Linked DNA regions of Saccharothrix espanaensis DSM 44229. The protein of the gene in region 1 interacts with the protein of each later gene in a pairwise test. Links are inferred from orthologs where the notes say so. Each region holds a gene or a part of one and is shown on either strand. Other genes may lie near its edges.

The links.
Region 2: the proteins of ndk (region 1) and BN6_RS34625 interact in binary tests that used the Escherichia coli proteins (3 or more experiments, as listed by UniProt). The link is inferred for Saccharothrix espanaensis DSM 44229 from one-to-one orthologs.

The regions. Positions count from the first base shown.
Region 1 is NC_019673.1:1,472,839-1,475,853, reverse strand. The notes cover bases 301-2,999. They hold ndk (nucleoside-diphosphate kinase), read right to left. Parts: upstream 2,006-2,999; coding sequence 1,595-2,005; downstream 301-1,594. Other genes in these bases: BN6_RS06920 (hypothetical protein), read left to right, coding at 2,229-2,819; BN6_RS06930 (GNAT family N-acetyltransferase), read left to right, coding at 957-1,544; BN6_RS06935 (ABC transporter ATP-binding protein), read right to left, coding at 301-898. Outside these bases: more of BN6_RS06935, read right to left, coding at 1-300. UniProt on the Escherichia coli protein: Major role in the synthesis of nucleoside triphosphates other than ATP. The ATP gamma phosphate is transferred to the NDP beta phosphate via a ping-pong mechanism, using a phosphorylated active-site intermediate.
Region 2 is NC_019673.1:7,935,311-7,938,427, forward strand. Bases 18-2,818 are described here. They hold BN6_RS34625 (uracil-DNA glycosylase), read left to right. Parts: upstream 18-979; coding sequence 980-1,657; downstream 1,658-2,818. Other genes in these bases: BN6_RS34615 (GNAT family N-acetyltransferase), read left to right, coding at 18-434; BN6_RS34620 (gamma carbonic anhydrase family protein), read left to right, coding at 445-966; BN6_RS34630 (D-alanine--D-alanine ligase family protein), read right to left, coding at 1,718-2,788; pdxR (MocR-like pyridoxine biosynthesis transcription factor PdxR), read right to left, coding at 2,800-2,818. In the rest of the region: more of BN6_RS34615, read left to right, coding at 1-17; more of pdxR, read right to left, coding at 2,819-3,117. UniProt on the Escherichia coli protein: Excises uracil residues from the DNA which can arise as a result of misincorporation of dUMP residues by DNA polymerase or due to deamination of cytosine.

The DNA.
Region 1 (3,015 bases):
TGAGGCGCAGGAACACGTCCTCCAGGGAGCTGCGGCGGACCAGGCTGGACGTCGGCCGCACGCCGCGCGCGTGCACGGCGGACAGCGCCGCCTCGCCGTCGGCGGTGTAGAGCAGCAGCCGGTCGGGCAGCACCTCGACGCGGTCGGCGATGCCCTCGACGGGGACCGGGTCCTGCCCGCCGGGCGGGAAGCGCAGTTCGAGCACCTCGCGGGTCGAGTACCGGTGGATCAGCTCGGCGGGCGAGCCCTCGGCGGCGATCCGGCCGCCGTCCATCACCACCAGCCGGTCGCAGAGCTGTTCGGCCTCGTCCATGTAGTGGGTGGTGACGATCAGCGTGACGCCGTTCTGCTTGAGCCGGAACAGCCGGTCCCACAGCAGGTGGCGGGCCTGCGGGTCGAGACCGGTGGTCGGCTCGTCGAGGACCACCAGCTCGGGGTCGTTGACCAGCGAGCGGGCGATGGTCAGCCGGCGCTTCATGCCGCCGGAGAGCGGTTCGACCTCGTCGTCGGCGCGGTCGGCGAGCTGGGCGAACTCCAGCAGCTCGACGGCCTTGGCGCGGACGTGCGCCTTGGACAGGCCGAAGTAGCGGCCGTAGACCTCCAGGTTCTGCCGGACGGTCAGCTCGGTGTCGAGGTTGTCCTGCTGGGGCACGACGCCGAGCCGGGCGCGGATCCGCGGGCCGTCGCGGTCCGGGTCCATGCCCAGCACGGTCAGCTCGCCGCCGGTGCGCGGGGACACGCAGGACACCATCCGCATGGTGGACGACTTGCCCGCGCCGTTGGGGCCGAGGAACCCGAACGCCTCGCCCTTGCCCACCGCCACGTCGATGCCCCGGACCGCCTCGAACGCACCGAAGTGCTTCGTCAGGTTGCGGGCTTCTACGAGGGTGGTGGTCACGAACGTCACGGTAGCGGCGGGGTACGACAAACTTCGTGGCGATTTTAGGGTTGGTGCCATGGGGATCGATCTGACCTGGCCTTCCGCCGCCGGCGAACGGCTGCTCGCAGAGGTGCACGAGGTGCTGCACGCGGTCGTCGCGGCCGGTGGCGCGATCGGGTGGCTGGAGCCGCCGGGGCGGGCGGAGACCGACGCGTGGGTCGAGTCGGTGCTGGAGCAGACCCGGGCCGGCGACGCGGCGCTGGTGGTCGCGGAGGTGGACGGCGTCGTGCGCGGGACGGCGTGCTGGGTGCGCTCGCCCGGCCAGGTGTTCGAGCACACGGCGGAACTGGGGCGGGTGACCGCACACCCGTCGGCACGGGGCCTGGGGCTGGGTTCGCTGCTCGTGTCGGCCGTGGTGGGGAACGCCCGTGCGGCGGGGATCGAGCAGTTGAAGCTCGGTGTGCGGGGCAACAACCACGGCGCGATCGAGCTGTACGAGCGGCTCGGGTTCCGCGAGTGGGGCCGGCTGCCTTACGCGATCGCGGTGGGCGACGCGCGGTACGACGAGGTGCGCATGGCGATGCCGCTGGGCTTCCCGGAGGACGTGGTGCTGCACGGGTCCGCTGCGGGCGGGCAGGGGTCGTCGCCGCGGCGCAAGGCGTGAAACGCCGAACGGCCCAGGTCGGGCGACCCGGGCCGTTCGGCAGCGTCAGCTCAGAGGTTGGGGAACCAGAGCTTGATCTCGCGCTCGGCCGACTCCGCCGAGTCGGAGCCGTGGACCAGGTTGAACTGGACCTCCAGCCCGAAGTCGCCGCGGATCGTGCCCGGCGTGGCCTTCTCCACCGGGTCGGTGCCGCCGGCCAGCTGGCGGAACGCCGGGATCGCCCGGGTGCCCTCCACGACCAGCGCCACCAGCGGGCCGCCGGTGATGAACTCGACCAGGTCGCCGAAGAACGGCTTGCCGTCGTGTTCCGCGTAGTGCTGCTCGGCGGTCGCGCGGTCCACGGTGCGCAGTTCGAGCGCGGCCAGGGTCAGGCCCTTGCGCTCGATGCGGGAGATGACCTCGCCGACCAGGCCGCGGCTGACGCCATCGGGCTTGACCAGGACCAGGGTGCGCTCGCTCACGGCCGTCAGTACTCCTTCGTACGGGATCGTGCAAGTGAGAGAAGGGTAGCCGGAGCCACGACGGCACCGACCGTGCCCACCGGGTAACCGCGCCCGACAGGCCGAGCCCATCCAGTCATCGTCCGACGTCCGACTCAGCGGGTGCGGGTCATCCGGCGGTGCGATAGTGCCGGCCGTGACCACTGAGAAGTCGGGTGCGGGGACCACGCTCACGGGTGCCGCGGTGCTGTTCGTGCTGCTTCGGCTGCTGGCCGTGTCCGGGTATGACTGGCACACGACGTTCGCGCTTCTGCACACCCTCGACTTGGAGGACGCGCCGGGGCTGTTCCTCGGCACGTTCATGGCCGACCGGCGGATCAGTACGGTGTTGTTGATCCTCACCGTGCCACTGGCCGCCTTCTACGCCGCCGCGACCCGCTCCCGTACCGCGCCGCTCGTGGTCACGGTGTTGATCGCGTTTCTCGTGGCGCACGTCCTGACCTACCACCAGTGGTGGGTGCCAGCGTTGGCCGTTGTGCTGGCTCTGGCCGTAGCGGTGGTGGCGGCACGGCGGCGCAATGACGAGCCGGGGCCGGCGAAGTTCGTGTTGCACCGGATCGGGTGGATCGTGGGCGGGATGGCGCTTATCGTGGCCGCGGTCGTGTCCACGCCGTGGGTGCCGCGGGAACACATCGAGACGACGAGCGGGCCCATTGAGGCGTACGTGGTGGAGACCAGCCCGGGATTCCTGAAGGTGCTCGTCGCGGACAATCAGGAGTTTCGGATCCTGCGCGACGACGAAGTGCGTTCGCGGGTCGAGCTGACCGACCACTAGCACGGTGTCCAGCCCCACGTCGGCCGGCGCGCGCAGGTGGGTCATGCCGGCCGATGAGAAGTCCCGGACGTGCAGTTCGGTGGTTCCGTGCTCGGTCTGGTCGCCGAGCAGGCCGCGCGTCGCGCACCCCGAACACCGGTTTCCCGCGCAGGTGCGGAGACTTCGGGGTCACCTCTGCGGTCGACGGCTCCAGCGG
Region 2 (3,117 bases), 6.5 Mb from region 1 along the record:
CGGTCAAGCTGATCGCCGAGCTCCAGCAGGTCTTCGTCGTGCGCTACGGCGGCGAGGACCACACGCCGGTCGACCCGGCGCAGTTCGCCGCCCCGCTGGGCCACTTCGTCGTCGGCTACCTCGACGACGCGCCGGTCGCGTGCGGCGGGTGGCGTGCCCACGACGAGGCACGCGACTCGCTGCGCCCCGGCGACGCCGAGATCAAACGGATGTACACGACCGATTCGGCGCGCGGCAGGGGTTTGTCGCGGGTGGTCCTGGCCGGGCTGGAGTCGTCGGCGCGCGCCGCGGGCCGCACCCGCATGGTGCTGGAGACCGGGCGGCCGCAGCCGGAGGCGATCGGGCTGTACCAGTCCAGCGGGTACCGGCGGATCGACAACTTCGGCTACTACCGGGAAAATCCCGACAGCCTGTGCTTCGCGAAAGAACTCTAGGAGGGCCTCGGTGGCGATCTACGCGCTGGGCGAGCACGAACCGGTGATCCACCCGGACGCGTACGTGCACCCCGACGCGACCGTGATCGGCGACGTGCGGATCCACGCGCACGCGTCCGTGTGGCCGCAGGCGGTGTTGCGCGGCGACTACGGCCGCATCGAGGTCGGCGCGCGCACGTCCATCCAGGACGGCACGGTCGTGCACTGCACCGAGGTGCACCCGGCGCTGATCGGCGAGGAGTGCGTCATCGGGCACAACGTGCACATCGAGGGCGCGACCGTCGCCGACCGCTGCCTGATCGCCTCGGGATCGGTGGTGCTCAACGGTTCGGTGGTGGAGACGGGCGCGATCGTCGGCGCGGGGGCCGTGGTGTCGTTCAACGGCCACGTGCCCGCCCGGTCGATGGCGCTGGGCGTGCCGGCGAAGGTCCGCGAGGGGTACGTGGTGCCCGACGGCGCGTGGCAGTTCGCCGTCGACAAGTACGTGGCCAACATCTTGACGTACCGCAAAGATCTGCGCCGCGTCGACTGAGCTAAAGTGCCCGATCGTGGGACGTCCGCTTGAGGAAGTCATGGAAGCCGGCTGGGCGCAGGCACTCGCGCCGGTCGCCGATCAGATCGCGAAGATGGGCGAGTTCCTCCGCGAGGAGGTCGCCGCGGGTCGCACCTACCTGCCGGCCGGCGAGAACGTGCTGCGCGCGTTCCAGCAGCCGTTCCACGGTGTGCGCGTGCTGATCGTCGGTCAGGACCCGTACCCGACACCGGGGCACGCGGTGGGCCTGAGCTTCTCGGTGTCGCCGGAGACCCGGCCGATCCCGAAGAGCCTGATCAACATCTACCGCGAGTACGTGGAGGACCTGGGGTACCCCAAGCCCACCAACGGCGACCTGACCCCGTGGACCGAGCAGGGGGTCCTGCTGCTCAACAGGGCGCTCACCGTGCAGCCGGGGAAGTCCAACTCCCACCAGGGCAAGGGCTGGGAGGCCGTGACCGAGCAGGCGATCAAGGCACTGGCGGCGCGCGAGGAACCCCTCGTGGCCATCCTGTGGGGCCGCAACGCCCGCAACCTCAAGCCGCTGCTGGAGCCGTTCCCGTGCGTGGAGTCGGCGCACCCGTCCCCGCTCTCGGCGGCGGCCGGCTTCTTCGGCTCCAAGCCGTTCAGCCGGGCCAACGAACTCCTGGTCCAGCAGGGCGCCGAGCCGGTCGACTGGAAGCTCCCGTAAGACGCCCGCGGCGCGTGCCGTCGTGGCACGCGCCGCCTGTTCCCCCGGTACCGGGGGAGCTCAGCGCAGGCCGGTTCCCCGGGCGAGCGCGGTGTCGACCAGGGTGGTCAGCAGGGTCGGGTAGTCGATGCCGGTCTCGGCCCACATCCGCGGGTACATCGAGATCGGGGTGAAGCCCGGCATCGTGTTGACCTCGTTGACGACCAGCTCGTCGTAGTCGGTGACGAAGAAGTCGACGCGGGCCAGGCCCTGGCAGTCCAGCGCCCGGAAGGCCGTCACGGCCAGCTCGCGCAGGCCCGCCGCGACCCGGTCGTCGAGCTTGGCCGGGAGGTCGAACTCGCACACGTCGTCGAGGTACTTGGCGTCGAAGTCGTACCAGTCGACCGCACCGCCGACGACCCGGAGCTCGGCCACCAGCGACGCCTCGACCCGGCCGTCGGGGAACTCCAGGACGCCGCACTCGACCTCGCGCCCGGACACCGCGGCCTCGATGATGACCTTCGGGTCGGTCTTGCGCGCCAACGCGATCGCGCTGTCCAGGTGGGACCAGTCGACCACCTTCGAGATGCCGACCGACGACCCGGCGCGGGCCGGCTTCACGAACACCGGCAGGCCCAGGCGCTCGCGGTCCTGGGTCGACAGCGTCTCCTGGTCGCGGCGCAGGATCGCGAACTCGCCCACCGGCAGGCCCGCGTCGCGCAGCAGCTTCTTGGTGAACTCCTTGTCCATGGCGACCGCGGAGGCCAGCACGCCCGGCCCCACGTACGGGATCGCCGCGAGTTCCAGCAGGCCCTGCACGGTGCCGTCCTCGCCCCACGCGCCGTGCAGCACGGGGAACACCACGTCCACGTCGCCGAGCACCTGGTCGGGCGACACCGGGACCAGCTCGCCGCCGGAGACCGGGACCAGGGAGTCGACCGTCGGCAGCCGGCGGTCGTGCACCTCCAGCGCCTTGGTGTCGTCGGCACCGATCACCCAGCGGCCCTCGTCGTGCGTGATACCCACGGGCACCACCTCGAACCGGTCCCGGTCCAGGTGCGGGAGGATGCTGCCGGCCGACAGGCAGGAGACCATGTGCTCGCTGCTGCGCCCGCCGAACACCACGGCGACCTTGGTCTTGCGTCGTGTCATGGTTTCCGACCCTACCCGGATGGCTCAACGGTCGAACTCAGGAGTTCGGCCAGCACCGGCAGGGCGGCGGTGAGCTGCTCGCGCGAGCACGCCCCGTACCCGATGGCGACGCCGAACACCTTGGGCCGCGCGGCGTGGTGCCGGCCGAGCCCGTCCAGCCGCAGGCCGCGCGCCTCGGCGGCGGCCAGCAGGTCGCGTTCGGCCTGGGCGTCGTCGAGCAGCACGACCACGTGCGCGCCCGCGTCGTCGCCCAGCACCGACACCCCGGCCGCCGCCAGCGTGGACGCCACCAGGGCCCGCCGCTCGGACAGCTCGCGCCGGAGCCTGCG